Regions from separate parts of the Micromonospora sp. NPDC048040 genome, predicted to be linked through region 2. Evidence: predicted binding sites of a transcription regulator. Region 2 holds the regulator's gene; the other holds the start of a gene.

Region 1 (15,370 bases), on a different contig from region 2:
CCTGGTGCTGTTCGTACCGTTCCGGGCCGGGCTGGTCGGCGCCGACGCCCTGCTCCTCGGCAGCCACCTGCTGATGCTCCCGGCGATGGCGCTCGCGGTGCTGCGCCGACGCGCCGAGTACGCCCGGCACCCGGCCGCCGACCGCCCGGTCCCGCGGCACCGGCTGGTCGCGGCGCTGGCGCGCCGCTGGCCGACGGGGCTCGCGCTGCTGATGACGCTGGACATGCTCCTCGACCCGTGGGTGCCCCCGGCGCCGTTCCTGCTGGCGCTGCCGGCGGCCTACCTGCTCATCGGCGCGGCACGGCGGCAGTTGGGCGAGCGCCGGATGCTCGTCCTCCAGTTGGCCGGGCTGGCCGGCTGGGCGGCGGTGGCGTTGGTCGCCACCGTGGTCGACGGCCGGCTGGCGGGCTGGCTGGTGGCCGCCGGCTGGCTCGGACACGCGGCCTGGGACGTGGTGCACCACCGCGCGAACCGGGTCGTCCCGCGCGGCTACGCCGAGTGGTGCGCGGTCATCGACACGGTCGTCGCGCTCGCCGTCGTGCTGGCCCTGCTGACCCGCTGATCCGGGGCGGGGTGGGTCGCCGGCACGGGGCGGCGACCCACCCCGGGCGGGCTGTTGTGCCGGTCGCCGGAACCGCCGGCCGGTGATGATGAAAAGCTTGCCGCATGAGTTCCGCACCCGTACGGCACGACCCACCGACCGACCCCTCCCGGGACGCCTCCGACGAGGTGACCGCCTTCGCGGATCTCGGACTGCGCGCCGAACTGCTGGGCGCGTTGTCCGCCCTCGGCTACGAGGAGCCCACGCCGATCCAGCGGGAGGCGATCCCTCCCCTGCTGGCCGGTCGGGACCTGCTCGGGCAGGCGGCCACCGGTACGGGCAAGACCGCCGCGTTCGCCCTGCCGCTGCTGCAGCGGATGCCCGACGAGCGGCCCGGCGACCCGGTGGCGCTGGTGCTGGTCCCGACCCGGGAGCTGGCGGTGCAGGTGTCGGAGGCGTTCCACCGCTACGGCAAGGACCTGGGCACCCGGGTGCTGCCCATCTACGGCGGCCAGCCGATCGGCCGGCAGCTGCGCGCCCTGGACATGGGCGTGGACGTGGTGGTGGCGACCCCGGGCCGGGCGCTGGACCACATCGCCCGGGGCACGCTCAACCTGGGCTCGCTGGCCACGGTCGTGCTCGACGAGGCCGACGAGATGCTCGACATGGGCTTCGCCGAGGACATCGAGGCGATCCTGGAGCACACGCCCGCGCAGCGGCAGACGGTGTTGTTCTCGGCGACGATGCCGGCGCGGATCGACGGGCTGGCCCGCCAGCACCTGACCGACCCGGTGCGCATCCTCATCGCCCGGGAGCAGCCGGTGGCCGGCGAGGCGCCCCGGGTGCGGCAGAGCGCGTACATCGTCGCCCGGGCGCACAAGCCGGCGGCGCTGGGCCGGGTGCTGGACGTCGAGTCCCCCACCGCGGCGATCGTCTTCTGCCGCAGCCGGGAGGAGGTCGACCGGCTCACCGAGACCATGAACGGCCGGGGCTACCGGGCCGAGGCGCTGCACGGCGGGATGAGCCAGGAGCAGCGCGACCGGGTGATGGGCCGGCTGCGCACGGGCACCGCGGACCTGCTGGTGGCCACCGACGTGGCCGCCCGCGGCCTCGACGTCGAGCAGCTCACCCACGTCGTCAACTACGACGTGCCGTCGGCCCCCGAGTCGTACGTGCACCGGATCGGCCGGGTGGGCCGCGCCGGGCGGGAGGGCGTGGCGATCACCCTCGCCGAGCCGCGCGAGCACCGGATGCTCAAGACCATCGAGCGGGTCACCGGCCAGCGGATCACCATCGACAAGATCCCGACGGTGGCGGACATGCGCACCCGGCGGCTGGAGCTGACCCAGGGCGCGCTGCGGGAGAGCCTGCTGGAGGACGACCTCGACCCGTACCGGGCGATCGTGGAGTCGTTGACCGACGAGTTCGACCTGGTGGAGGTGGCGCTCGCGGCGGTGAAGCTGGCGCACGAGGCGACCTCGCCGGGCGCCGAGGACGAGGAGGAGATCCCGCAGGTCCCGGTCCGGGGCCCGCGCGAGGGGCGGCCGGAGGGCGGCGGCCGGGGCGAGCGGCGCGGCGGCGGCCGGCCCCGCACCGGCGGCACCACGCAGGTCTTCATCGGCCTCGGCCGGCGTGCCGGGGTCCGCCCGCAGGACCTGGTCGGCGCGATCACCGGCGAGACGAGGGTCAGCGGCCGGGACATCGGCTCGATCGAGATCGCCGACCGGTTCTCGCTGGTGGAGGTGCCCTACGCCGTGGCCGACGAGGTGATCGCGGGGCTGCGCGGCAGCACGATCAAGGGCCGCAAGGCGACCGTACGCCGGGATCGTGACGGTGACGGCGGCGGCGAGCGCCGCTTCGACGGGGCCGATCGGCGCGAGCGCCGCGACCGCGACTTCGGCGACCGGCGCGACCGGCGCTGACGACGACGAGCACCGTCCCCACCGGCACTGACGCACCGAGGCCCCCGCTGTTCCGGGCGGGGGCCTCGTCGCGTCCACGCAGCGGTCAGTCGGCCGGCTCCGTGGCCACCCGTTCGGCGTGCTCCTGCTGCACGGCGCGAGCGGTGGTGAGGAAGTCGACGATCGTCTCGAGCTGTCCGTGGTCGTACCGCGTCAGCGCCCGCAGGCCGGCCTCGCCGACCGGCCGGTAGATCCTCCGCTCGGCCGCCCGGGCCGCCTCGGTCGCCTCGACCAGCACCCGACGCCGGTTGGCGGCGTCCCGGGTACGCGCCACCAGGCCGACCCGTTCCAGCCGGTCGATGACGGTGGTGGTGGCCGCCGGGCTGAGCCGCAGCGCCGCCGTCAACTCGCCGGCCGTCACCGGCCCGCGGCCGAGGACGACGTCCAGCGCCCGCAGATCCGTCCGGTTGATCCCCAGCCGGCCGGCCGCCGCCTCGTCGAAGGCGTCGAAGCTCTGCTGCAGCAGCCGGATCTCGCGGGCCACGTGGTACACCAGCTCACTTTTCGACATTCGAATCTTTCTGCTAGTTTAGATTTCGACAGTCGAACTTTAGCAGGGAGCGACCATGACCGAGAACGACCGCAGGGAGATCCGCGAGCTGTTCGACCGGCTGCTAGAGGCGTGGACCGACAACGACGCGGTCGCGTACGGCGCCTGCTTCACAGAGGACTCCGACTACGTGTCGTACGACGGCACCCGGGCGGCCGGGCGGGCACCGATGCAGGACGCGCACGACCGGCTCTTCCGGGGCGTACTCGCCGGATCGGCGCTGGTCGGCGAGGTGGAGTCGATCCGGGCGGTGACCGCCGACGTGGCCGTCGTGCACGGCACCGGCTCGGTGCTGATGCCCTGGCGCACCCGGCTGCCCCGGCGCCGGCTGTCCCGCCAGACCCTGGTCGCCGTGCGGACGCCGGCCGGGTGGCGGTTCACCGCGCTGCACAACGGTCGGGTCCGCCCGATCGGGATCCCCGCGCCCGACTCCGCACCGGCCCGGCTGTCCCGCACGATGGGGCGGTACGCCCGACGGCTCGGGCTGGGACGCGCCTGACCGGCGGGACCCGCACACGCGGCGGCCCCCGGCGCCCACAGGGCGTCGGGGGCCGCTGGGTGACGCGCCGGTCAGGCCGCGGTCAACGCCTGGCCGCCGAGGGCGTCCGCGTCGACGTCGGCGGGGCGCAGCGCCAGGGCGAGCACGTCGGCGACGTCGGCGAGGGTGTGGACCGTCAGCGCCTCACGGACCTCGGCCGGCAGGTCGTCGAGGTCCGGCTCGTTGCGGGCCGGAATGATCACCTCGGTCAGGCCGGCCCGGTGGGCGGCGAGCAGCTTCTGCTTCACCCCGCCGATGGGCAGCACCCGGCCGGAGAGGGTCACCTCGCCGGTCATCCCGAACTCGGGCCGCACCGGCCGGCCGGCGGCCAGCGAGGCGAGGGCGGTGACCATGGTGATGCCGGCGCTGGGGCCGTCCTTGGGCACCGCGCCTGCCGGCACGTGCAGGTGGATCCGCCGCCCGGCGAGGGCGTTCGGGTCCAGCCCGAGCCGGCGCCCGTTGGAGCGCAGGTACGACAGCGCGATGTGCGCCGACTCCTTCATCACGTCGCCGAGCTGGCCGGTCAGGGTCAGCCCCGGCTCGCCCTCCATGCTGGTGGCCTCGATGAAGAGCACGTCGCCGCCGGCGCCGGTGACGGCCAGGCCGGTCGCCACGCCGGGCACCGCCGTCCGCTCCGCCGACTCCGGGGTGAACTTCGGCCGCCCGAGGTAGGTGGCGAGGTTGTCGGCGTCGACGCGGACCGGCGCCGGGTCGGTGGCCAGGGCCACCGCGACCTTGCGGAGGATCTTCGCCAGCGACCGTTCGAGCTGGCGCACGCCGGCCTCCCGGGTGTACTCGCCGGCGATCCGGGCGAGGGCGTCGTCGCCGACGCCGACCTCCTCGGCGGTCAACCCGGCCCGCTCCCGCTGCCGGGGCAGCAGGTGGTCCCGGGCGATGGCGACCTTCTCCTCCTCGGTGTACCCGTCCAGGGTGACCAGCTCCATCCGGTCCAGCAGCGGGCCGGGGATGGTCTCCACCACGTTGGCGGTGGCCAGGAAGAGCACGTCGGAGAGGTCGAGGTCGACCTCCAGGTAGTGGTCGCGGAAGGTGTGGTTCTGCGCCGGGTCGAGCACCTCCAGCAGGGCGGCGGCCGGGTCGCCGGAGTAGCCGACGGCCAGCTTGTCGACCTCGTCGAGGAGCACGACCGGGTTCATCGAGCCGGCCTCGCGCAGGGCCCGCACGATCCGGCCGGGCAGCGCGCCGACGTACGTGCGGCGGTGGCCCCGGATCTCGGCCTCGTCGCGGACGCCGCCGAGGGAGACCCGGACGAAGTTGCGGCCGAGCGCGCGGGCGACCGACTCGCCGAGGCTGGTCTTGCCGACGCCGGGCGGGCCGGCGAGGGCGAGCACCGCGCCGGAGCCGCGGCCACCGACGACGCCGAGGTTCCGCTCGGCGCGCCGGTTGCGCACCGCGAGGTACTCCAGGATGCGGTCCTTCACGTCGGCCAGGCCGGCGTGGTCGGCGTCGAGCACCGCGCGGGCCGCGGCCAGGTCGGTGTTGTCCTCGGTACGGGTGCCCCACGGCATCTCCAGCACCGTGTCGAGCCAGGTGCGGATCCAGCCCGCCTCCGGGGAGGCGTCGCTGGCCCGCTCCAGCTTGCCGACCTCGCGGAGCGCCGCCTCGCGGACCTTCTCGGGCAGGTCGGCGGCCTCGACGCGGGCCCGGTAGTCGGCGGAGCCGTCCGGTTCGTCCTCGCCGAGCTCCTTGCGGATGGCGGCGAGCTGCTGGCGCAGCAGGAACTCCCGCTGGGACTTCTCCAGCCCCTCGCGGACGTCGGTGTTGATCTGCTCGGCGATCTCCTGCTCGGCCAGGTGGTCCTTCACCCAACCGACGAGCAGTTCCAGCCGGGCGGTGACGTCCGGCGCGGCGAGCAGCTCGGTCTTCTGGGCGAGGCTGAGCCAGGAGACGTAGCCGGCGGAGTCGGCCAGCTCGGAGAGGTCGGTCATCCGCTCGATCGCGTCGATGACCTGCCAGGCGCCGCGCTGCTGGAGCACGGACGTCATCAGGGCGCGGTACTCGCGGGCGAGTTCGCGGGCGCGGCCGGCGGGGGCCGGTTCGTCGAGTTCGGTGGCCTCGACCCAGAGGGCGGCGCCGGGTCCGGGAACGCCGGAGCCGATCCGGGCGCGGGAGAGGCCGCGGACGACGGCGGCCGGTTCGCCGCTGGGCAGCCGGCCGACCTTCTCGATGGTGGCGACCGCGCCGACGGGGCCGTACTCGCCGTCGAGGCGGGGCACGGCGAGGAGGGTGCCCTCGCCGGTGGCGCGGGCCGCGTCGACAGCGGCCTGGGTGGTGGGGTCGAGGGTCACCGGGATGACCATGCCGGGCAGCAGCACGGCGTCGGTCAGGGGCAGTACCGGAAGAGTTGCCATCGAACACCTGCTATCGCGTTGAGTTGAGCGTGTCCAACTCAAGTAACAAAGCGTTCCCCTTGTTCCCACTGTGACCCAGACCACTTCCCCGCGCCACCGGCCGTGTCGGGAGCAGGCCGGTCGACGCGGCGAAGACAACGAGCCGGTTCCGGACACGGGACACGGGGACCAGGGTGCGGGTCTCCAGCGGGGCCGAGGCCGCGGCGCCCGCCGGCCACGCCGGCACGCTGGGCGACCGAACTCCCCCGCCTTTGCGCCGGCCGCGCCGATTTCCCGCGATAACGCGACCCGCCGAAATGAAAAACGACGCGTATTCTTGCGCAATTGCCGTGGGATAGGTCAAACTTTGACCACACCCCGCCCCACACAGGGAGTAATTGGCGATGGCGAGAAAAGTAATCACTGTTCTGACCGACGACCTCGACGGCGGAAAGGCCGACCGGACCGTCGAGTTCAGTCTGGACGGCGTGGCGTACACCATCGACGTCTCCGACGAGAACGCGGGCGTGCTGCGGAAAGCTCTCGACCCGTACATCAGCGCTGGCCGGCGGATCGGCCGCGGCACCGTCGACGTCGGGCGGGCACCCCGCCGGGCGGGCGCCCAGGGCGGCGCGGGAATGGACCGGGAGCAGAACCGGGCCATCCGGGAATGGGCCGTCAAGAACGGCTACAAGATTTCCGAGCGCGGCCGCATCCCGGTCGAGGTCGCCGAGGCGTACAAGAACCGCTGACCTGGCGCCGGGTTCACGCTCGCGTCCACGCGGGGTCACGCTGCGGAATCAGCGGGGCCCCGCCGGTCTTTTCCCACGGCCGTCCATTCGCACGGCCCGCGTCCGGCGGCGGACGCATTCGCGGGCGGCGCATTCGCCGAGCCGCCCCGACGGATCGCCGGGCGACCCCCGAGTGGCCGCGCCGGGCGGATTCCCGCGACCGCACGGAAACCGGATCCGGCCGAGGACCGGCGACCCACCCGGGCGGCGAAGGGGCAGGTGGTGACCCGGGCGGCTCCGGCCGCACGTGATCATCACCACGATTCGTGCCCGCGCGACCCGAGACCGTCGCACCCCCCGAGTGTAATGAGCGACAGCTTTGTCGGGCATTACGCAAACGCATCTCGGGGGTGGCGGATGACGCGCTGGTGGAGCCAGACGGCCGGCGGGTTGCCCCGCACGTTCTGGTACCTCTGGACGGCCACGCTGATCAACCGGCTGGGCAGCTTCGTCGCCATCTACCTCGGCGTCTACCTGGTCTCGGTGCGGGGCTTCAGCCCCGCGTACGCCGGAGTGGTGATCGGGTTGCACGGGGCCGGCAGCGCGGCGGGGAGCGTGCTCGGCGGGGTCGTCGCGGACCGGTGGGGGCGGCGGCCGGCGATGCTGGTCGGCAACGTGGCCGCCGCCGCGGCGGCGGTGTCGCTGGGCCTGAGCAACCACCCCACGGCGGTCGCGGCGCTCACCCTCCTGCTCGGGCTCTTCCTCGGCGTCGCCCGGCCGGCCTTCACCGCCACCATCATCGACGTGGTGGGCGAGCGGGACCGGCTGCGCGCCCTGACGCTCAACTACTGGGCGATCAACATCGGGTTCGCCGTCGCCGCGACCGTCGCCGGCCTGCTGGTCCGCGCCGATCCGCTGCTGCTGTTCGTGGTCAACGCGGCGGTGCTGCTCGGCACCGCCGTGCTGATCGGGTTGAAGGTGCCCGAGTCGCGCCCCGCCCCGGTCACCGTCGGGCAGTTCACCCGCGCCGACTCCGGCGGGCTCGGCACCGTGCTGCGCGACCGGGTCTTCCTGACCTTCACCGCCCTCACCGGGCTGGCCTGGCTCTGCATCCAGGGCAGCGTGATGCTCCCCGTCGCGTTGCAGGCCGACGGCCTGCCGGCGTCGGCGTACGGGCCGGTCATCGCGGTCAACGGGCTGATGATCGTGTTGGGGCAGCTCTTCGTGCCCCGGCTGGTCGGCCGCTTCGACCGGTCCCGCACCATCGCCGCCGCCGTCGTGGTGGTCGGCGCCGGCTTCGCGCTGACCGCGCTGGCCGACGCCGTGTGGTTCTACGCGTTCACGGTCGCCGTCTGGACACTCGGCGAGATGCTGATGACCCCCGCGAACTCGGCGCTGACGGCGGACCTGTCGCCGACGGCGCAGCGCGGCCGCTACCAGGGGGTCTACTCGCTCGGCTACGCCTTCGCCAGCTTCGCCGGGCCGACCCTCGGCGGGCTGGTCGCCGCCCGGTTCTCCACCGACGCCCTCTGGCTGGGCCTGTTCGGTCTGGCCCTGCTGGTGGCCGCCGGCAACCTCCTCGCGGTCCGCCCCCGGGCCAGGCGGATCGAGGCCCTGCGGGCCGATGCCACCTCGGCCGCCACCCCCGGCCGGACGGCGGCAGCGCTGGCCTGACGGCGGCCGGGGCCGCCGGGGTACGCCCGTGCGGCGCCGGGGCGGGTCAGTCCGCGCAGAGGTGCGCGAAGGCGAACCCGTGCGCCATCTCGTCGCGCCGCGATTCGAGCAGCCGGATGTCGGCGAGCAGTTCCTCGCGGGGCGTCAGGACCGGCTCGGCCGTCTCCAGCTCGCGCAGCCGCTGGCCGACGGCCATCGCCGCCAGGTCCTCGGCCAGGCGGGCCGGGTCCACGCCGGCGGAGACCCGCTGCTCGTGCACCGTCACCCGCTCCACGAGGCAGGCGCCGGGACGCACCTCGACCCAGCTCCACCCCTCGGCCGGCCCGCCCCGCCAGCTCAGGTGCAGCCCCCGGACGATCGGGTCCACCAGCCCCCGCGACACGTACGCGTCGACCGCCGCGGCCCGGGCCAGCGCGCCGAGGTCGTTGACGTGGCCCGTCCGCCCGTCGGGCAGCCGGCCGAAGATGTCGCGGAACCCGAGCGGGGGCACGTCCCCCGCCTCCGGCTCCCCCGCACCGAGCGCCGCGTAGGCGCGGGCGTCGATCACGTACGTCACGATCCGCCGCCCGTGCTCGTCGGCGCGCAGCGTGGGCGACCCGATCCGCAGCACCGCCAGGCCGACCGCCTCGGCGACCACGTTCTTCATCCGCTCGGCGCGCTGCCCGGCGGAGCCGGCGGGAGCGACCGGGCCGACCTCGACGGCGAAGACCGGCCGGGCCGTGTCGGCGGCGCAGACGACGAAGTCGTAGCCCTCCCGGGTGGCCGTGCTCCACTGGTGGCCGGTGATGCCGCTCGGCCGCCGGTGTGTGAGTTCGCCGAGGCGACGGGCGCCGTACACGAGCTGGCCGGCCCGGGTGAGCAGCGGGCCGCGACCGCCGTCCCCGGTCACCGCGCGCAGCCAGGAACCGTCCCCGCCACCGGTGCTCGTCATCCGTGTGATCCGTCCTGCCGTCGCCCCCGGGCCGACTCGTCGGCCCGGGGGCGAGTCTAGGCCGTCGATCATGGACGGAGCCGGGGTGGTGCGGCGGGGGCGGTACGGGCGGGGAATTCGGTTGAGCCGGCCGGGGCCGCCCGGTGGGATGGGCCGGTGACGCCCTTCCTGAGCACCGACCGGCTGGTGCTGCGCGAGTTCACCCCCGACGACGCGGAACTCCTCGTCGAGCTGGACGGCGACCCCGAGGTGATGCGATACCTCACCGGCGGGCGTCCCACCCCGCCGGAGGTGGTCCGGGAGCGCACCCTGCCCCGGATCCTCGCCCACTACCGGCGGCCGCCGGGGCTGGGCTGGTGGGCGGCCGTGGGCCGGGGGTCGGGCGAGTTCCTGGGCTGGTTCGAGTTCCGCCCGACCCGCGACGGCGACGCCCGCGAGGTGGAGCTGGGCTACCGCCTGCGCCGGGCGGCCTGGGGCGGCGGCCTCGCCACCGAGGGCTGCCGGGCGCTGGTCGACAAGGGCTTCACCGAGCTGGGCGTGGAACGGGTCACCGCGAACACGATGACCGTCAACGCGGCCTCCCGCCGGGTGATGGAGAAGTCCGGGCTGCGCTTCGTGCGCACGTACGTCGGGGACTGGCCGGAGATGATCGACGGGGCGGAGCACGGCGAGGTCGAGTACGCGCTGACCCGGCAGGAGTGGCTGGCGCCCGCCGCTGGGGCATGATCGAGCGTGGCGGTTGTCGACAGGCGGAGCGGGGGTGCGCGTGCGGGTCGTGTCGCTGGTGCCGTCGCTGACCGAGGCGGTGGCGCTGACCCTGCCCCACCTGCTGGTCGGGGCCACCGACTGGTGCACCCACCCGGCGGGGCTGGACGTGGCGCGGGTCGGTGGCAGCAAGTACCCCGACCTGGACCGGGTGCTCGCGCTACGGCCGGACGTGGTGCTGCTCAACGTCGAGGAGAACCGCCGCGTCGACGCCGAGGCCCTGGCCGCGGCCGGCGTGCCGGTGCGGGTCACCTACCCGCGGACCGTCGACGAGGCGCTGACCGAGCTGGGCGACCTGCTCCGCGAGCTGGGCGCGCCGGCGGAGCCGGAGTGGCTGGCGGCGGCCCGCCGGGCGTGGGCCGCCGCGCCGGCGGTCGGGCCGCCCCGCCGGGCGGTGGTGCCGGTCTGGCGTCGCCCGTGGGTGGTGCTGGGCGCCGACACGTTCGCCGGGGACGTGCTGCGCCGACTCGGCGTCACCAACCTGTACGCCGACGACGCCGAACGTTATCCCCGACCGAGTCTCGACGAGCTGCGCGCCCGCGAGCCGGAGCTGGTGGTGCTGCCGGACGAGCCGTACCGGTTCACCGCCGACGACGGGCCGGAGGCGTTTCCCGGCGTCCCGTGCGCGCTGCTCTCCGGGCGACACCTGACCTGGTACGGCCCGTCCCTGGCCGAGGCGCCCGCCCTGCTGTCCGCCCAGCTCGCCGACCCGGTCGTCCGGCCGGGCTGACTGCCCGGGCGCGTCGCCCGGCCGGTCGGGTCAGGAGCCCGCGTGCCGGCGCTCCCGACGGGCGGCGAGCACGCTCCAGCCGATCGCGACCGACAGGGTCAGCACCACCACCGCGAGGGTGAGCCAGACCGGCAGCTTCCCCACCGGCGTCTCGGACAGGATCAGCTTCGCCCCGGCGAAGGCCAGCAGGACGGCCAGCCCGTACCGCAGGTAGCTGAAGTGCCGCAGCAGCCCGGCCAGGCAGAAGTAGAGACTGCGCAGCCCGAGCACGGCGAACGCCGTCGCCGTCCAGACCAGGAACGTGTCGGTGGTGATGGCCAGGATCGCCGCCACCGAGTCGATCGCGAAGACCACGTCGGTGGCCTCGATCGCGATCAGGGCGACCAGCAGCAGGGTGGCCCTGCGCCGGCCGTCGACCCGGACGGTGAACCGGCCGCCGTGGTAGCGCGGCTCGGTGGGGACCAGCCGCCGGAACAACCGGACCGCGACGTTGCGGTCCGGTTCGACGTCCGGCTCGCCGCGCACCGCGAGCCGCCACCCGGTCCAGACCAGGAAGGCGCCGAGCACGACCCCGGCCCAGGCCAGCCGCTCCAGCAGCGCGGCACCGGCGAAGATGAAGGCCAGCCGGAACGCGAGGGCCCCGACGACCCCCCAGAAGAGCACCTTGTGCTGGTAACCGGCGGGCACCCGGAAGTAGCCGAACAGCAGCGCGAAGACGAAGACGTTGTCGACCGAGAGCGCCTTCTCCAGCAGGTAGCCGGAGAAGTACGCCACGGCCGGATCGCCGCCCCGCCAGAGCCAGACCAGCAGGCCGAAGGTGAGCCCGGCGGTGATCCAGACGCCGCTCCACACCAGCGCCTCACGCAGCTCGATCACGTGGTTGTCGCGGTGGGAGAGCAGGTCCACGGCCAGCATGACGGTGATGACCCCGCCCACCGCCGCCCAGGCCCACAGCGGCGCCGCGAACGTCGCCTCGTCCACCCGGCGCCCTCCGCATCCACGACGGGACAGGGCGGCTCCGCTCCTCGCGCGCCGCATGCCCGGCGGCTCCGGCGCGGGCGCGGTCCCCGCGGCGGGGCTCGGCGGCAGAGCCGCACCGCGCCCGCCCCCGAGCCTAGGCGAGCCGCCGACCGACCGACGGCCGTCCGGGCAAGTCGGCGGGTGCCGGCCGGGCCCGGTCGCCGCTGCCCGGCGGCTCCCGGGCCTCAGGCGCCGGCTGCCGTCGGCCGGAGGGGAGCGCGGGCCCGGGCGGGCGGCACGCCGACGGGCCCCGCCCGGACGGCGGGGCCCGGGCGTCGCCGGTCAGGCCACCGGGGTGACCGGGCCGGCGTCCCGCTCGACGAGCGTGCGGTCGTCGACGTCGTACGCGATGGTGCTGGTCACCCGGACCACGCCGCTGACCTGCCCGGCCAGCCGCCCCGCCAGCTCGACCGCGCTGCGCCGGTCCAGCCGGCCGTCGAGCGTCACCTCACCGTCGCGCACCTTGACGGTGACCAGGCCGTCCCGCACCGCGAGCACCCGGCGCAGCACCTCCTGCACCACGTCCTCGCGGATCTCCGCGTCCGTACGCAGGTGCACCCGCAGCAGGTCGCCCCGGGTGACGATGCCGACGAGCCGGCCCAGATCGTCGAGCACCGGCAGCCGCTTCACCGACTCCCGGTCCAGTTGCCGCGCGGCGGCGGAGATGGTCGCCTCCGGCCAGGTGGTCACCGGCGGCGCGGTCATCAGTTCGCGGGCCAGCAACGCGTCTGCCTTCTCCCGGGCGCTGCGGCGCCGCCGCCCCTCGAAGATCCGCCGCTCGTCCGGGTGCCCGGCCCGCTCCACCTTGTGCAGCAGATCCGACTCGGACACCACGCCGAGCACCCGGCGGAACCCGTCCACCACGGGCACGCCGCTGATGCCCCGCCGGACCAGCGCGTCGACGATCTCGCGGTAGGGGGTCTCCTCCCCCACCGTCGCGACGTCCCGCGTCATCACGTCGCCCACCTGCCACGTCCTCATCACGACCTCCCTGCCGTTGGCACCTGCGACGGTATGGCCGCGACCGCCCGCCGGGTCAGGGTCGCGGGACCGGGTCGGCACGGCCGGGTGGACCGGTGCGGAAGGGGTCCAAGGTCCCGGTCCGGCGGGGCCCGGTAGGCCCTGCCCGGCGGGCGTCGGCGGATGTCCAATGGAGATGCCACCGGGAAGCGCGGTGCGAGGTACACGAAGGGACGTGGAGACAATGACCGCGACCGAGCAGATCACCGCCAGGACCATCGCCCCAGCGGCGCAGCCCCGGCACCTCGCCGAGACCACCCGGGAGCGTGCCGCCCGGTACGTCTTCGCCGGCATCCGCATCGCCCTCGGCTGGACCTTCCTCTGGGCGTTCCTGGACAAGGTCTTCGGCCTGGGGCACGCCACCGAGGCGAAGAACGCCTGGATCAACGGCGGCAGCCCCACCAAGGGCTTCCTGACCTTCGGCGCGGCCGGCCCCTTCAAGGGCTTCTACAACGGCATCGCCGGGGCCGCCTGGGCGGACGTGCTCTTCATGACCGGCCTGGCCGCGATCGGCGTGGCGCTGCTGCTCGGCATCGGGATGCGCGTCGCCGCCGTCGCCGGCGTGGTGCTCTACGTGATGATGTGGACGGTCGTCCTGCCCCCCGAGAACAACCCCTTCCTCGACGACCACCTGCTCAACGCGGCCCTGCTGGTCGGTCTCGCGCTCGTCAACGCCGGCGCCACCCTGGGCCTGGGCGCGGCCTGGGCGAAGCTCCCCCTCGTCCGGCGGCTCCCCTGGCTCCGCTGACCTGGTCCGGCACCTCACCCAGCGGGCGTCACCACCGGTGACGCCCGCCGGTCCGTGCGTACGCCCGACTCGTCGCGCCTGGCCGGACCCGGCTCTCCCGCCCGACGGCGCCGAGGGCTCGCACATCGCCGACACGTCGACGCACGCGAGCCGCTCCCGGGACCGCCGCGCGCCGACCGGCCGCCATCCGGCAGGATGGTGACCGGGACATCAGGACCGAAACGGCAGGAGACTCCCGTATGAACCAGGCAGCAGGTGCCCGCTCCGGCAAGCCCGAGGTGGGGCCGATCGAGGGCGCGCCGCCCGCCGATCTCGTCATCGAGGACATCACCGTCGGCGAGGGGCCGGAGGCCCAGCCAGGGCAGCTGGCCGACGTCCACTACGTGGGGGTGGCGCACTCCACCGGCCGCGAGTTCGACTCCTCCTGGAACCGGGGCGAGACGTTCCAGTTCGGGCTCGGCGCCGGGCAGGTCATCGCCGGCTGGGACCAGGGCGTGGTGGGCATGCGGGTCGGCGGCCGGCGCCGGCTGACCATCCCGCCGCACCTGGGCTACGGCAACCGGGGCGCCGGTGGCGTCATCAAGCCGGGCGAGACCCTGGTCTTCGTCGTCGACCTGGTCGGCGTCCGCTGAGCCGTTGAGCACGGGCCTGGGGGTCGACCCGCCCACGCGCGGTCGGCCCCCGGGCGCACACGCACCCGATCGGTCGGGGGTGGTCAGCAGGCGACGAGCTCCCGGTCGGCGCACGAGTCGACGATCGGGATGACCCGGTGCAGGCCGGTGGCCCGCAACACCCGCGCGACCACCGGGTCGGGGTGCAGCAGCACCAACTCACCGCCCCGGGCGCGGATGCGCAGGTGCGCGGCGACGAGCGCCCGCACCCCCGCGGCGGAGAGCACGCGGACGCCCGAGAGATCCAGCCGGAGCACCGGCCGGGCGGGGGCCGCCCAGAGCGCGGAGCGGAACGCGGCGACCGTGGCGATGTCGACCTCGCCGATCGCCCGCACGTCCACCACGTAATCGTCCACGCTGACCTCGACGTGGAACCTGTCCTCACGCTGCCCCATGCCGACGAATCTAGCCCCCACCACCGACATTTCCGCCCTGCCCAGGGACGGGATCCGGGTCCACCCAGGGTCACCCCCGAGGGCCTCCCTGATCCTCCTCAGGGAGGAGGACCGCGCCACCGCGATGATCTCCAGCCCACCCGCGCCGCCCGGCGTCGAGAGCCGGCGGGTGCCACACCGGCGGGCGGGAACGGGCCGATGGTCGCTCCTCCCCGTCCCCGCGCGCCGTGGCTGATCCGTCCCGTCCGTGAGCCCGCCACCCTCCCGCCCCCGCTCGACGGGCCGTGGTCCCCCACCGACCGCCGGCTCGACGCCGCCGAACTGCTGCCCCGGCCCGACGGCGTCGCCGGCCCGGAGGACGTGGTCGTCGACCCGTCCGGGCGGGTGGTCAGCGGGACCGAGGACGGCCGGCTCTGGTGGTGGCCGGTGGACGCGCCGCCGGGCACCCGGCCCCGGCCGCTCGCCGAGACCGGCAGGTCGGGGGACCGGCCCGCCTGGCGGCGGACCGGTCCCCCGTGTGCGTACGGCCGGGTCAGCCGCCGCGGACGGACGGCGCCGGCACCGGCGAGCCCCCGGCCACGGCGCCCGGGTGCGGGGCCTGCGACGGGGCCGGCCGGAGCCCGGCCGGCACCGGCAGCGCGCTGCCCTTGGCGAACTCGTCCCAGCCGACGTTCCACGCGGTCCAGCCGTTGCCCTCGTTCAACCCGACCTCGGTGCCCTTGATGGTGACGAGGTCGCCGACCTGCG
Region 2 (15,370 bases):
GGGTGGTCGCGCCGACCATCCGCAGCTCGCCGCGGGCCAGCATCGGCTTGAGCATGTTGCCGGCGTCCATCGAGCCCTCGCCCTTGCCGGCGCCGACGACGGTGTGCAGCTCGTCGAGGAAGGTGATGACCTGTCCGTTGGAGTTCTTGATCTCCTCCAGCACGGACTTCAGCCGCTCCTCGAACTGGCCCCGGTACTGCGCGCCGGCGACCATCGCGCCGAGGTCGAGCGAGACCAGCTTCTTGTCGCGCAGCGACTCGGGCACGTCACCGGCGACGATCCGCTGGGCCAGGCCCTCGACGATCGCGGTCTTGCCGACGCCCGGCTCGCCGATCAGCACCGGGTTGTTCTTGGTACGCCGGGAGAGCACCTGGATCACCCGGCGGATCTCCGAGTCCCGGCCGATGACCGGGTCGATCTTGCCGTCGCGGGCGCTGGCGGTCAGGTCCACGCCGTACTTGGCCAGGGCCTGGTAGGTCTGCTCGGGGTCGGCGGTGGTGACCCGCCGGTCCCCGCCGCGCACGGTCGGGAAGGCGGCGACGAGGTTCTCCTCGGTGGCGCCGGCCGACTTCAGCGCGCCCGACACCGCGCCACCCACCCGGGCCAGGCCGGCGAGCAGGTGCTCGGTGGAGGTGTACTCGTCGCCGAGCGGCCGGGCGATCTGCTCGGCGGCCCCGATGGCGTTGACGAACTCGCGGGCCAGGGTCGGCTCGGCGATGCTGGAGCCGCGCGCGGCGGGCAGGGCGTCGACCGAGCGCTGGGCGACCCGGCGCAGCTCGGCGGGGTCGGCCCCGACGGCGCGCAGCAGGCCGGCGGCGGTCGAGCCCTCGGTGTCCAGCAGCGCCAGCAGCAGGTGCCAGGGCTCCACGGTGGCGTGACCGCGTTGGTTCGCCGTCGCGACGGCACCGGTGATGGTCTCGCGGCTCTTGGTGGTGAGTCGTTCCGTGTTCATGGGCTCCCCCGGATCGGCGTGTCCACTGGGAAGGACACAACCAGAGTTGAGCCTATTCCGCTCAACCCTGCACGTGTGAGCTGGATCACTCTCGCCGTCCCGGCCGTGCCCAGAGGTGCCCGAGTGATCGATTGGACGGGCCGTTCCCGTGGCGGAGAAGCGCTGAGCGACCACACAGCGGAACGGCGCTCGCTGCCAAGATCTGCGCATGCCGACCAGGGGTAGCCTGGCCGTGTGCGCGTACGTGTTGAACAGACCGCCCTGCCGGGAATCGGGGTCCGTCACGATCTGCTGACGGAGTCCGGTCGCCGCCTCGGTGTGGTCTCCCACCGCAATGGCCGCCGTGACCTCGTCCTGTACGACCCGGACGATCCCGACTCATGTCAGCACGACATACCGCTGACGGACGACGAGGCGGAGGCGCTCGCCGACATCCTCGGCGCGTCGCTGATGCTCGGTCAGCTGTCCGGGCTGCGGGAGCAGGCCGCCGGCCTGCTCACCGAGCAGATCGCCATTCCGGCCGGCTCGAAGTACGTCAACCGGAAGCTCGGGGACACGCAGGCACGTTCCCGCACGGGCGCCTCGATCGTGGCCGTGCTGCGCCACGGCGAGGTGATCGTCTCGCCGGAGCCCTCCTTCCGCTTCGCCGCCGGTGACGTGGTGGTCGTGGTCGGGACCCGTCAGGGCCTCGACGGGGTGACAGCCATCCTTGCCGACAGCGACCCGGACGGCTGAGGCGCGGATGCACGAAACGACAACACTACTCATCGAAGTCGGTGCACTGCTCTTCCTGCTCGGCCTCCTCGGCCGGCTGAGCCGCCGGATCGGTCTCTCGCCCATCCCCCTCTACCTGCTCGCCGGGCTCGCTTTCGGGCACGGCGGCCTGCTGCCCCTGGCCGCCAGCGAGGAGTTCTTCGCGGTCGGCGCCGAGATCGGCGTGATCCTGCTGCTGGTCATGCTGGGCCTGGAGTACTCGGCCAACGAGTTGGTCGGCAACCTGCGCGCCGCGGCCCCGGCCGGCCTGATCGACGGGCTGCTGAACGCGCTGCCCGGGGCGGCGTTCGCGCTGCTGCTCGGCTGGGACTGGGTCGCCGCCCTGGTGCTCGCCGGCATCACCTGGGTCTCCTCCTCGGGGGTCATCGCCAAGGTCCTCGCCGACCTGGGCCGCCTCGGTAACCGGGAGACCCCGGTGATCCTCTCGGTCCTGGTGATCGAGGACCTGGCGATGGCGTTCTACCTGCCTCTGGCGACCGCGGTGCTCGCCGGCAGCGGCCTGCTGGGCGGCGGCATCGCGCTCGGTGTCGCGGTCGGCACCGTACTGCTGGTGCTGGTGGTCGCGATCAAGTACGGCAACCTGATCTCCACCGCCATGTCGGCGAAGGACCCGGAGGCGCTGCTGCTCGGCGTACTCGGGATGACGCTGCTGGTGGCGGGCATCGCGGCGAAGCTCCAGGTGTCGGCAGCGGTCGGCGCGTTCCTGGTCGGCATCGCGCTGTCCGGACCGGTGGCGCACCACGCGACCGAGCTGCTCACCCCGCTGCGGGACCTCTTCGCGGCGGTCTTCTTCGTCTTCTTCGGTCTGGTCACCGACCCGCGGGACATCCCGCCGGTGCTGCTGCCCGCGCTCGCGCTGGCCGTGATCACCATGGCCACGAAGACGCTCACCGGTTACCTGGCGGCTCGCCGGGTCGGCATCGCCGAGCCCGGTCGCTGGCGGGCCGGCCTGACCCTGGTGCCCCGGGGAGAGTTCTCCATCGTCATCGCGGGACTCGCGGTTGCCGCCGGCAGCGTCGACCCGAAGCTGGCCGCGCTCGCCACGGCGTACGTGCTGATCACGGTCGTGACCGGGCCGATGCTGGCGCGGCTGCCCGACTTCGCGTGGTTCAAGCGGTGGCTGCGGAAGCGCGGCGCGGCCCAGCGGGCCCAACCGGTGCCGGCGCACGACTGACCGACGTCACCGTCGAGGGCCGGGTCGACCGTACGGTCGGCCCGGCCCTCGCCCAACGGTTGTCGAATTGCCTCCGGCGGGGTCTACCGCCGGTCAACGCGCCGGGTTACCGTTTCGCCCCAGCAGCCAGAGCTCGCGGACGGCCTGAGCCCCCGCGGACGAGAGCGGAAGGTTGGCCGGTGAGCGTGCAGGAGTCGACGTTCCACGGCTTCGCCAACCCCGTCGATCCGACCCCCGCCGAGCTGCGCGCGTGGGCCTTCCAGCCCGACTCCGTGCCGCTGACCTCCATGCCGCCGGACTGGGACCTGCTGGTCTCCGGCGACCGGCTGGTGGCGGTGCTCTTCGACCTGGCGATGGACGCGACCTGCCCGGCCCGCCGGTTCGCCCTGCACTGCCTCTACATCTACGCCGCCGACGGCATCCGGACGAAATTCCGCGCCCACCCGAAGCGGCGCTTCCGGAAGCTGGTCGAGCAGGCCGAGCGGAACGGCGACGACCTGATGCGCACCTGGGCGTACAACAGCCGGGTGCTGCTGGCCCGGCCGGAGCTCTTCGTCTACCGGGACTGGTGCGAGGGCGGCCTGGTCCGGGAGAACCGCCGCATCGCCTGAGCGCCCCACGCACCCGCACGGCGCGGCGTCCCGGCCCGCACTCCGCAACGACGAACGGGCCGGGACCCCCGCCCGGGACCCCTGGCGTCCCGGCCCGCCTCTGGACGGCGAACGGGCCGGGACCCCCGCCCGGGACCCCTGGCGTCCCGGCCCGCCTCTGGACGGCGAACGGGCCGGGACCCCCCGTGGGTCCCGGCCCGCACGTCGGCGGATCGTCAGCGTTCCGATCCGCCCTGCTCGCGGCGTCTCGCCTCGTCGCGTCCCTGGTCGATGCCGTGGTCGACCTGGTCGGCGAACCTGCCGTTCTTGATCTCGTCGGTGAAGCGGCTCTCGGTGAACCGGTCGAATCTCTCCCGGACGTTCTTCGCCACCTCTTCGAGCCGTTCCTCGGTCTGCTGGGCAACCTTCCTCGCCGCTTCCGTCATGGCTCCCCCTGCCATCGGAGTCCGGATTGAGATGGTTGGACCTGATTTTGAGGCTAGCGGACCGGGCGTCGTCCCCGCCGGCAAACCGGCAACCGGGGGGCCTTGCCGAAACGACGCACGTCCCGGGCGGTGGCGGGGGCGGAAAGACGACCGCGCCCGGCCGCGGGAGGGCGGCCGGGCGCGGTGAGGTGTCGTCAGCGGTCGGGGCCCCGCCGGGGACGCCAGACCACCAGCGCGGTGGAGGTGCGGTTGGTCGGGACGAGGTCGCTGCCCGGGAAGCGGGCCAACGACTCCAGCTCGGCGATCCGGCGGTACGCGGCGTCCAGCTCCGCCTCCAGCCGGGCCACCCGCTGCTGGGCCTGCTCCAGCAGCCGCTCCAGCCCGATGATGCGCTTGACCCCCGCCAGGTTGATGCCGTCGTCCTGGCTGAGCCGCTGCACCTCGCGCAGCAGCACCACGTCCCGCACGCTGTAGCGGCGGCCGCCGCCGGCCGCCCGACCCGGCTGGACCAGGCCCAGCCGGTCGTACTGGCGCAGGGTCTGCGGGTGCATCCCCGCCATCCGTGCCGCCACCGAGATCATCAGCACCTTGGCCTCGTAGGCAGGGTCACCCGAACCGACGAACTCGTCCGACATCCCGCTCACCTCCGCGTGCACTCCACCGAGCCGACTGAACACCGGGTCAACTGAATCGACGCACCCGCGCGTCGAGATGTTCCCGGGCGGCCGGCGGGGTCTGCGCGGCGAAGCTCTCCAACGCCGTACGCGCCTCGTCGGACACCCGCGCGGGCACCACCACGTCGAGGGTCACCAGCAGGTCACCCGCCTGCCCGTCACGGCGGACCACCCCCTTGCCGCGGGCCCGCAGGATCCGGCCGCTCGGCGTGCCCGGTGGCACCCGCAGGGTCACCGCGCCGTCGAGGGTGGGCACCCGCAGGTCCGTGCCGAGCACGGCCTCCGCGAACGTGATCGGCACGGTCAGCGTGAGGTCGTCGCCCGTACGCCCGAACAGCTCGTCCGGTCGCACCTTGACGTGTACGAAGAGGTCGCCGGCCGGGCCGCCCCGCGGGCCGGGCTCGCCCCGCCCCGCCAGCCGGATCTTCTGGCCGTCGGCCACCCCGGCCGGGAAGCGGACGTTCAGCGTGCGGGTCTTGGTGACCCCGCCGGTGCCCTGGCACTCCGGACACTTCTCCTCCACGATCGTGCCCACGCCCTGGCAGTTGCGGCACGGCTCGGAGAAGCTGAACGACCCCTGGTTGCGGGTGGTCACCCCGGCTCCATGGCACACCGGGCAGGTGCGCGGCTGGGTGCCGGGCTTGGCCCCGTTGCCGTGGCAGGTGTCGCAGACACCCGGCGCGCGCAGCGTCAACGGGACGGTCACCCCGCGTACGGCGTCGTCGAAGTCGAGGGCCACCTCGGCCTCGACGTCCCGCCCCCGCGCCGGGCCACGGGTCGCCGGCCCGCCGCCGGGACCAGCGGCGCCGCCGGAGAAGATCGAACTGAACAGGTCCTGGAAGCCGGCCCCGCCGAAGCGGCGGTCGCCACCCCCACCGGCCGCGCCCCCGAACAGGTCGGAGACGTCGAACGGCATGCCGCCGGGCTGGCCGGCGCCACGGGCGTTGCGCCGGAACGCGCCCGAGCCGAACAGCGAGCGCAGCTCGTCGTACTCGCGGCGCTTGGCGTCGTCGCCGAGCACCGCGTACGCCTCGGAGGCGGCCTTGAAACGCTCCTCGGCCTTCGGGTCACCGGGGTTGTGGTCCGGGTGCGAATCCCGCGCCAGCTTCCGGTACGCCTTCTTGATGTCGTCGCCGGAGGCGGCCTTGTCCACGCCCAGCACGGCGTAGAAGTCCTTCTCGATCCAGTCCTTGGAACTCACCGGTCCACCCCCTCCCTACCTGGGGACCGACCGTCCCGCCCACCCGTTCGGGGTGGGCGGGACGATCCGGTCGTCGTTGCGCACTACTCCGGGTCGGCGACCGCGACCATGGCGGGCCGCAGCAGCCGCTCCCCGACCTGGTAGCCCCGACGCATCACCTGCACGCAGGTCGGCTCGGTGACGTCGGCCGAGGTCTGGTGGGCCACCGCCTCGTGCCGGGTCGGGTCGAACGGGTCGCCCTGCTCGCCGAACGCCGTCAGCCCGAACTTGCCGAGCGCCGCCGTGAGCTGCTCGGCCATCGTGCCGAACGGCCCGACCAGATCGCCGTGCTCGCGGGCCCGGTCCAGGTCGTCGAGGATCGGCAGCAGCGCGGCGAGCATCGCCCCGGTCGCCTGCTCGGTGACCAGACCCTTGTCCCGGTCCACCCGCTTGCGGTAGTTGGCGTACTCCGCCGTCACCCGCTGCAGGTCCCGGGTCCGCTCGTCGAGGTCCTTACGCAGCGCCTCCAGTTCGGCGCCGAGCGCCGTCCCGCCGCCGTCGGCCGGCTGTGCCGGGGCGTCCACCACCGGCGGGCCGGCCACCTCGGCCGCCTCGACCTCGATCTCGTCGACCACGACCTCGGCCTCCTCGACCAGCCCCTCGGCCGGGGCGTCCGACCCGGCGTCGGCGGCGGTCGCGGCCGGCTCGCTGGTCTCGCTGATCTTGCGGTTGTTGCGGATGACGACCCGCGGCCCGTCGCCGGCCTGCTCGGCGGGCGCGGAGCCACCCGGCGTCGACCCGGTCGCACCCGGGTCGGCGGCTCGTGGCTTCTCCGTCATGGGGTTACCTCATCCTCTGCCGTGGTGCCGTGTCCGGGACGGACCGTCACTTCTTGTCCTCGTCCACGATCTCCGCGTCGACCACGTCGTCCGCGCCGCCGGCCTGCGCGCCACCGGTCGCCCCGGCGCCCGCCGCACCCGCGGCACCCGGACCGGCCTCGCCCGGCTGCTCGCCCTGCTGGCTGTAGAGCAGCGAACCGGCCTGCTGGGAGACCTGCGCCAGCCGCTCGTGCGCCGACTTGATCTTCTCGATGTCCTGACCACCGAGGGCGCCGCGCAGCTCGCCGAGCGCCTCGTTGATCTGGTCACGGGACTCCGACGGCAGCTTGTCGCCGCTCTCGGCCAGGAACTTCTCGGTCTGCCACTGGAGCGCCTCGGCCAGGTTGCGGGTCTCGGCCTCGTCGCGGCGACGCTTGTCGTCCTCGGCGTGCTCCTCGGCGTCGCGGCGCATGCGCTCGATGTCGTCCTTCGGCAGCGAGGAGCCGCCGGTGATCGTCATCTTCTGCTCCTTGCCGGTGCCGAGGTCCTTGGCGTGGACGTTGACGATGCCGTTGGCGTCGATGTCGAAGGTGACCTCGATCTGCGGCACGCCGCGCGGCGCCGGCGGGAGGCCGGTCAGCTCGAAGGTGCCGAGCTTCTTGTTGTAGGCCGCGATCTCCCGCTCGCCCTGGAACACCTGGATCAGCACCGACGGCTGGTTGTCGTCCGCCGTGGTGAAGACCTCGGAGCGCTTGGTCGGGATGGTGGTGTTGCGCTCGATCAGCTTGGTGAAGATGCCGCCCTTGGTCTCGATGCCCAGGCTCAGCGGGGTCACGTCGAGCAGCAGGACGTCCTTGACCTCGCCCTTGAGCACACCGGCCTGCAGGGCGGCGCCGACGGCGACGACCTCGTCCGGGTTGACGCCCTTGTTGGGCTCCTTGCCGGTGAGCTGCTTGACCAGGTCGGTCACGGCCGGCATGCGGGTCGAGCCGCCGACCAGGATGACGTGCTCGACGTCGGAGACCTTGATGCCGGCGTCCTTCACGGCCTGCTCGAACGGGCCCTTGCAGCGGTCCAGCAGGTCCTGCGTCATCCGCTGGAACTCGGCCCGGCTGAGCGTCACGTCCAGGTGCAGCGGGCCCGCCGCGCCGGCCGTGATGTACGGCAGGTTGATGTTGGTGGTGGTGGCGGCGGACAGCTCGATCTTGGCCTTCTCGGCCGCCTCGCGGAGCCGCTGCAGGGCCATCTTGTCCTGGGCCAGGTCGATGCCGTGCTCGCCCCGGAAGGTCTTCACCAGGTGGTCGATGATGCGCTGGTCCCAGTCGTCACCACCGAGGTCGTTGTCACCGCTGGTCGACTTGACCTCGATGACGCCCTCGGCCAGCTCGAGCAGCGACACGTCGAAGGTGCCGCCGCCGAGGTCGAAGACCAGGACGGTCTGCTCCTTGGAGCCCTTGTCCAGCCCGTACGCCAGGGCCGCCGCGGTCGGCTCGTTCACGATCCGCAGCACGTTGAAGCCGGCGATCTCGCCGGCCTCCTTGGTGGCCTGGCGCTGGCTGTCGTTGAAGTAGGCCGGGACGGTGATCACCGCGTCGGTGATCTGCTCGCCCAGGTACGCCTCGGCGTCCCGCTTGAGCTTCATCAGCGTGCGGGCCGAGATCTCCTGCGGGGTGTACTTCTTGCCGTCGATGTCGACGGACCAGTTGGTGCCGACCTCCCGCTTGACCGAGCGGATCGTCCGGTCCGGGTTGGTCACCGCCTGGCGCTTGGCGACCTCACCGACGAGCACCTCGCCGTTGCGGGCGAACGCGACGATCGACGGGGTCGTCCGCGAGCCCTCAGCGTTGGCGATGACGGTGGGCTCACCGCCCTCCAGGACGCTGACGCAGGAGTTCGTCGTGCCGAGGTCGATACCGACCGCACGTGCCATCTTCGCTTCCTCGCTTCGTGACGTTGTGAGCGCTCGTGGGCACCGCCCTGAGCTGCGTGGCGGGCGTCGCCCGCAGCGACCCCACCACAAGTTGAGTGAACTTGACTCAATAGTGCCACGCCCCCGGAAATCGTCAAGTCGAGGTTGAGCCGACCCGACGCAAGTCACGGGTACTACCGGCCGGTTGTCTTCGCTTGCGTCGGTCGGGCACGCTTTAGCGGTGACGACGCACGGCGACTCCGCCACCCAGGCCGACGCGCCCACCGTCGCAGCCCGCACCGGCTCCGCGGACGCCGGGGAGGACCGGCCCGCCACCACCGGGGACGACAGCCTGCCCGCCGCGCTGGCCGGCCTGCGCGCCGCGATCGGGGCGGCCCGGTTCCCGCTGGCGCTGCCCTCCGCCGAGCCCGCCCGACGGGCCGCCGGGAGCCTCACCGACCAACTCGACGACTACCTGCTGCCCCGGCTGCGCCGGCTCGACGCGCCGCTGCTCGTGGTGGTCGGCGGGTCCACCGGCGCGGGCAAGTCCACCCTCGTCAACAGCCTTGTGCAGGCGCGGGTGAGCGCGGCCGGGGTGCTCCGGCCCACCACCCGCTCCCCGGTGCTGGTGTGCAGCCCGGCCGACTCCGGCTGGTTCCGTCAGGGCGAGCTGCTGCCCGGCCTCACCCGCACCAACGAGCCCAGCGAGGACCCGCACACCCTGCAACTGGTCACCGCCCCCGCCCTGCCGCCCGGGTTGGCCTTCCTCGACGCCCCCGACATCGACTCGGTGGTCGACGCCAACCGGGCCCTGGCCGGCCAGCTCCTGGCCGCCGCCGACCTCTGGCTCTTCGTCACCACCGCCGCCCGCTACGCCGACGCGGTCCCCTGGGAGCTGCTGCGCGGCGCCCGGGCCCGGGGCGCGGTGATCGCCATGGTGCTGGACCGGGTGCCCCCGGAGGCGGCCGACGAGATCGCCGCCCACCTGTCGGAGATGCTCGCCGCGCAGGATCTCGGCGCGGCCCCGCTGTTCGTGCTGCCGGAGACCTGGGTCGACGGGCAGGGCCTGCTGCCCGACCGGGTGACCGCGCCGCTCTCCGCCTGGTTCGCCCGGCTGGCCGCCGACGCCGACGTCCGGGCGGCCGTGGTCCGGCAGACCCTCGACGGCGCACTCGCCGCGCTGCGCCCGGCGGTCGAGGGTCTCGCCGACGCCGCCGACGAGCAGGTGACCGCCGCCGACGCGCTCGACGAGCGGGTGCGGGCGGCGTACCGGGGGGCGCACCGGACCGTCGAGCAGGGGCTGAAGGACGGTCGGCTGCTCCGTGGCGAGGTGCTCGCCCGCTGGCAGGAGTTCGTCGGCACCGGGGAGTTCTTCCGCACGCTGGAGGCCCGGATCGGGCGGCTCCGCGACCGGATGGTGGCCGCCGTCACCGGCCGTCCCGCGCCCGCCTCCGAGCTGCGCGAGGCGATCGAGTCCCAGCTGGTGACCCTGCTGCGCGGCGTCGCCGCCGAGGCGGCGGAGAACGCGTACACCGGGTGGAAGGCGCATCCCGCCGGGGCGGCGCTGCTCGAACCGGGGCTCGCCCACCCCGCCGGCGACCTGCCCGAACGAGCCGAGCGCCTGGTCCGGGAGTGGCAGCGCGGCGTGCTGGAGCTGGTGCGGGTCGAGGGCGGCGACCGGCGCTTCGTGGCCCGCACGGCCGCGTACGCCGTCAACGCCACCGGGCTCGCCGTGATGATCGCCGTGTTCGCCTCGACCGCGTTCATCCCGACCGGGCTGGAGGTCGCCACCGGGGCCGGCACCACGGTCGCCGCGCAGACCGTGCTCCAGGCGGTCTTCGGCGACCAGGCCGTGCGTACGCTCGCCGCCAAGGCCCGGGCCGACCTGCTGGAGCGGGTGCGGGCCCTGCTGGACGACGAGGCCGCCCGCTACCTGGCCCGGACGACGGAGGCCCGGCCCGCCGCGGACACCGCGGAGGCCCTGCGCCGGGCCGGCAACGGGGTGGAGATGGCCCGGCACCGCAGCGGCCTCGCCGACGCGGACGCCGCGCGCCTCCCCGGCACCGAGGGCGGAGGATCATGACGAACATCGTCGGGCGGATGCGCGAGGCGCTCCGTGGTGACCGACAGGTGGACGCCGACGCGCTGATCGCCCGCCTCGACGCCGTACGCCGGTTCCTCGCGGTCGTCGACGGCCACCTGCCGGATTCGCGACTCGTGCCGGCGCACACCCTGGTCGAGCGGGCCGGCACCCGGCTGGCGCTCTCCCGCGACCACACCGTGGTGGCCCTCGCCGGCGCGACCGGCAGCGGCAAGTCCAGCCTGTTCAACGCGCTCGCCCGGATGGAGCTCTCCCCGGTCGGGGTGCGCCGCCCCACCACCGGCGTCACGCACGCCTGCGTCTGGGGGCCGCTCGACGGCGGCAACCGGCTGCTCGACTGGGTCGGCGTGCTGCCCCGGCACCGGTTCGTCCGGGAGAGCGTGCTCGACGGCGACGACGAGTCCGCCCTGCACGGGCTGATCCTGCTCGACCTGCCCGACTTCGACTCGGTGCAGCGGTCCCACCGGCTGGAGGTGGACCGCCTGCTCGGCCTGGTCGACCTCGTGGTCTGGGTGGTCGACCCGCAGAAGTACGCCGACCGCGTCATCCACACCAGCTACCTGCGCGAGTTCCACCGGCACAGGGACGTCACGCTGGTCGTGCTCAACCAGGCCGACCGGCTGCCCCCGGCCGAGCTGCCCCGGGTGCTGGCCGACCTGCGCCGCCTGCTCGACGCGGACGGCCTGGCCGGCGTCCCGCTGCAGGCCACCATCGCCGTGGAACCGGCGGGCATGGTCGGGCTCCGGGAGGCGCTGGAACGGACGGTGGCCGGGCGGCAGGCCGCGCTGCGCCGGCTCCAGGGTGACGTGGACACGGTGGTGGCCGGGCTCGACGAGCTGGTCGGGGGCGGGTCGCCGGCCGCCGGGCCGGACGACGCCGCCGTCGCCGCGCTGCACCGGGCGCTGGCCGGCGCCGCCGGGGTGCCGACGGTCGCCGAGGCGGTCGAGCAGGCGTACCGGCACCGGGGCGCCGCCGCCACCGGCTGGCCGCTGGTCCGGGGCTGGCGGCGGCTGCGGCCCGACCCGCTGCGCCGGCTGCACCTGGCCGGCCCGGCCGGCGAGCGCGACGAGCCGGCGGAGAGCCTGGTCGCCGCGACCTCGGTGCCCGACCCCACCGCCGCGCAACGCTCCGCGCTCGGGCTGGCGATCCGGTCCGTGGCCGACCGGGCCGGGGCGGAACTGCCCGCCTCCTGGCCCGCCGCGGTGACCGCCGCCGCCCGGTCCCGCCTCGGCGACCTGCCGGACGCGCTGGACCGCGCGGTCGCCGGCACCGACCTCGGCATGGACCGGCGGCCGCTCTGGTGGCGGATCGTCGGCGGCCTCCAGTGGCTGGTGACCCTGGCCGCGCTGGCCGGGCTCGCCTGGCTGGCGCTCGGCTACGGGCTGCGCGCGCTGGGCCTGCCGGAGTTGGCCGACCCGACCGTCGGCGAGGTGCCGCTGCCCACCCTGCTGTTCCTCGGCGGCCTGCTCGCCGGGCTGCTGGTGGCGGCCCTGACCAGGCCGGCCGTCCGGTGGGCGGCCCGCCGTGCCCGCCGCCGCGCCGAGCACCGGCTCACCGAGCGGGTGACGACGGTCGGCGAGGAGCAGGTGCTGGCCCCGGTGCGGGCGGTGCTCGCCTCCTACGCCGAGGCCCGGGCCGCCCTGCGGGACGCCGCCGGCCGCTGACCCGGGCACACGTCGGCGGCAGCCGCAGGTCGGCGGTGGTGGGTGTCCACGACGCGGGCGATGCTCGGGTCGCTCGTGCCGTCCGGAGCCGGGCGGCAGCGTAGGGTCGGTGGATGGGAACGCCTCAGACCCCGTACGACGCGGTGCTGCACGCCGCCCGCGACGTGGCCAAGCTGGAGAACGCCCTCGACGCGGAGATGCTCGGCGCGGCCCTGCTCGGCAGCGTCTACGCGGTCGCGGAGACCGACCGCGACAGCGCGGTGCGGGAGTTCGTGGCCGGCTTCCTGGCCGCCACCTCCCGTCGCCGCTCGGCCGCCGCGACCACCGTCCGCTCGGTCTTCGCCGCGCTGGTGCCCGACGCCGAGGGTGCCGCCCGGGTCCGCCCCGGCGCCGCCACCCCCGCCTGGGCCGCCCACCTCGGCCGGGTCCACCTCACCGGCTGCTGGTCCTACGGCGACGTGTACGGCGACCAGACCTCCTACCTGGCGACCTTCGCGTACGACGACCCGGCCGGCGGGCCGGCGCACGCGGTGGTGACGCTGCTCGACCACAACATCGGCATCACCAAGGACGTCTTCGTCGGCGGGCCGCCCGACCGGATCCTCGACCAGGTGCGGCAGATGTGCGCCGGGGACGAGCTGACCTGGTTCCGCGACGAGGAGCCGGCCCGGATGCACGCCGAGGTGGGCCGGCACCTGACGATCACCGACGGCCTGAGCGAGCTGCCCGGGGAGGGCTCGCTGGCCACCGACCGCGCCCTGCTCGGCGCCCGGCTGGCGCGGTTGCCCCACCCCATCCGCGCCGTGCCCGCGCCCGCCGTCGAGCCGCTCTCCGCCGCCGAGCGTACGGAGTTGGTCCGCCGGTTCCTCGCCTCGCCGGAGGCGGCCCGGTTCGGCCTGGACGCCGTCGACGGGGCGGAGCTGGCCTCGCTGCACTTCTGCCTCAGCCTGCTGCTGGACCACGCGGCCAGCTTCCCGGACGCCGACCCGATGCGGTGGAGCCCGACCGTGTCCGGGCTGTTCCTGCTGGACTGGGTGCACCGGCGGGCGGTGCTGGACATGGACGACGCCGCCCTGCTGCCCCGGGTGCTGCGCGGCTGGGCCGCGTATGCCGCCCGCAAGCGCGGTCTGCCGGAGCGGGCGGCGGCGCAGACCGACACGGCGATCGAGGAGATGGTGCCGGAGTTCGCCCGCCTCTACAGCACGGGTGAGCGGCGCAGCCCCGCCACCGCCGCCGTGGCGCAGTTGATGGCCGACGGCGTCGACCCGGACGACCCGGCCGCCCTGGACGCCTGGATCGAGGCCAACCGCCACCGCCTGGCCGACGAGGGCGCCTGACCGATTCCGCGCAAAGTCCGCGTTGATCGTGAGGTCGGCGGCGGTCGGGACGATCCACCCCGCCACCGACCTCGTGGCGGACGGCCGGGTGGGGGCCGGGCGGTGGGCGGAGGACGGGTCAGCGGAGGGGCGCGAAGACGACGCCCGCGATCAGAGCGCCGAGCAGGGCTCCCGCGACCACCTGGGGCACGGTGTGGTCGCGCAGGCGGACCCGGGACCAGCCGACGAGCGCGAGCAGCGGCGCGGTCGCCAGCAGCGCGGCGCCGAACGTCAGCACCAGCACCACCACCGTGCCGGCGGCCACCGCCGAGTGGATCGACATCTTCCACCAGTGACTGACGGCCACGGCGACCACCAGGCCGAGCAGCCCGGCGGCGGCCAGGGCCAGCACCGGACGGGGCGCGCCGAGGACCGCGAGCAGGGCCAGGCCGGCAGCGACCGAGCAGAGGCCGAACAGCAGCGGGACGCGGCGCTGCTCGCGGACGCCCACGTGGTGGTCGGTGAACCGGCCCCGGCGCACCCCGCCGACGATGTACGCGAACGGGATGCCGCTGACGAAGAGCGTGGCGAGCAGCCCCCAGGCCAGCCCGTGCGCGCCCCGGGTGCTGTGCCAGCCGACCGCCACGGTCAGTAGGGAGACCAGCACCGCGGGCGCGGTCAGCTCGGTGACGAGCCGGGCGAGCCGCAGTGTGGGGCCGGGACGCGGCACGGCGTCCGGGCGGGTCGAGGGCCCTGCGCCCGTGCCGTCCGCTCCGCTCAGCGCTCCGCCTCTGCTCCGCCCCGGGCCGCGCCCGGAGCCACCCCGTCCACCCACCGGCGGCCCGACCCGCGCTGCGCCGTCGGGCGGCTCACCTGCCGTCGGCCGTCACCGTACCCGTGGCCGCCCGGCGCCGGCCCGCACTCCGGCGGGCTCGACCGTAAGGCGGGAAGCCACGCCGGTCGGGGACGAGGTCGGCGTGGGACCGGGGGTCGGCGTGGGGTCGGTGGGCGGCGGCGAGCCCGTGCTCGTGGGCGCCGTCGACGGTCCCGGGGTCGGCGAGCCGGTCGCCGTGATCACCGAGGACGGACTCGGCGAGAGGGTCGGCTCGGGCGAGGGCGACGTGGACGGGGAAGGGGACGGGCTCGGTGAGGGCAGCGGAACCGGCCGGCCGCCCGGCGGGCGCGACGGGACCACCGCGGGCGGGGGCGCGGGCCGCACCACCGACCCCGGGCCCGGCGCCGCCACGACCGGCGTACGCGGGGCCGGCGCGGCGGGCCGCCAGGTGCTCGGGGTCGCCACCGCGGGGGACGCGACCGCCGGCTGGTTCGTCGCCGGCACCGGGATCACCACCGGGCCCACGGAGGGCGTGGGCAGGAACGGGGTGCCGCTGTCGGGCAGGGCGCTGCTGCCGACCGTGGCGGAGCCGGTGCTGATCGCGGCGAGGATCGGCATCGACGCGGTGCCGGCGAGCAGCGCCACGGTGAACAGGTAGCCCCGGGGCGGCCCGCCGGACCCGGGCGCCCGGTGGGCGCCCACCAGTCGGCGGTAGCCACCGGCCGCACGGTGCCGACCGAGGAACGGGGCACCGGGGCCTTCGACTGGATCGGACACCGCGCACTCCTCCTCGTTGGCCTCCCGCCGACCGGGCCAGCGGCCGCCCCACTCCGCCCGCGACCACGGCCGCATCGTCGACTCCGGCACCCACGACGACCTGCTGGACGACCGTCGGCTTCGCGACCGTTCGCCGGCCCGACGATCAGCGGGACACCGC

What was found. The regulator HspR, encoded in region 2, represses chaperone genes until heat shock. The targets are predictions, from matches to a motif close to TTGAGTNNNNNNNACTCAA.
Region 1: the regulator HspR is predicted to act here: its motif matches at 5,983-6,001, upstream of lon (endopeptidase La).

What each region holds. Positions count from the first base shown of each region.
Region 1 covers NZ_JBVJGT010000023.1:39,463-54,832, reverse strand. Annotated here, with positions in the region: gene ACZ6O2_RS21610 (hypothetical protein) at 1-562, shown strand, start outside; gene ACZ6O2_RS21605 (DEAD/DEAH box helicase) at 667-2,463, shown strand; gene ACZ6O2_RS21600 (MarR family winged helix-turn-helix transcriptional regulator) at 2,549-3,013, opposite strand; gene ACZ6O2_RS21595 (SgcJ/EcaC family oxidoreductase) at 3,069-3,551, shown strand; gene lon (endopeptidase La) at 3,623-5,959, opposite strand; gene ACZ6O2_RS21585 (histone-like nucleoid-structuring protein Lsr2) at 6,343-6,690, shown strand; gene ACZ6O2_RS21580 (MDR family MFS transporter) at 7,087-8,343, shown strand; gene ACZ6O2_RS21575 (PDDEXK family nuclease) at 8,390-9,274, opposite strand; gene ACZ6O2_RS21570 (GNAT family N-acetyltransferase) at 9,431-10,000, shown strand; gene ACZ6O2_RS21565 (helical backbone metal receptor) at 10,041-10,769, shown strand; gene ACZ6O2_RS21560 (TerC family protein) at 10,800-11,750, opposite strand; gene ACZ6O2_RS21555 (CBS domain-containing protein) at 12,072-12,770, opposite strand; gene ACZ6O2_RS21550 (hypothetical protein) at 12,985-13,557, shown strand; gene ACZ6O2_RS21545 (FKBP-type peptidyl-prolyl cis-trans isomerase) at 13,797-14,189, shown strand; gene ACZ6O2_RS21540 (STAS domain-containing protein) at 14,273-14,623, opposite strand; partial or broken gene ACZ6O2_RS21535 (SMP-30/gluconolactonase/LRE family protein) at 14,822-15,028, shown strand; gene ACZ6O2_RS21530 (L,D-transpeptidase) at 15,156-15,370, opposite strand, start outside.
Region 2 covers NZ_JBVJGT010000006.1:85,758-101,127, reverse strand. Annotated here, with positions in the region: gene clpB (ATP-dependent chaperone ClpB) at 1-952, opposite strand, end outside; gene ACZ6O2_RS09695 (cation:proton antiporter regulatory subunit) at 1,187-1,687, shown strand; gene ACZ6O2_RS09690 (cation:proton antiporter) at 1,695-2,900, shown strand; gene ACZ6O2_RS09685 (hypothetical protein) at 3,080-3,511, shown strand; gene ACZ6O2_RS09680 (hypothetical protein) at 3,727-3,936, opposite strand; gene ACZ6O2_RS09675 (heat shock protein transcriptional repressor HspR) at 4,131-4,571, opposite strand; gene dnaJ (molecular chaperone DnaJ) at 4,618-5,811, opposite strand; gene grpE (nucleotide exchange factor GrpE) at 5,895-6,629, opposite strand; gene dnaK (molecular chaperone DnaK) at 6,676-8,538, opposite strand; gene ACZ6O2_RS09655 (ABC transporter) at 8,759-10,600, shown strand; gene ACZ6O2_RS09650 (GTPase) at 10,597-12,282, shown strand; gene ACZ6O2_RS09645 (hypothetical protein) at 12,396-13,619, shown strand; gene ACZ6O2_RS09640 (phosphatase PAP2 family protein) at 13,738-14,328, opposite strand; gene ACZ6O2_RS09635 (hypothetical protein) at 14,576-15,091, shown strand.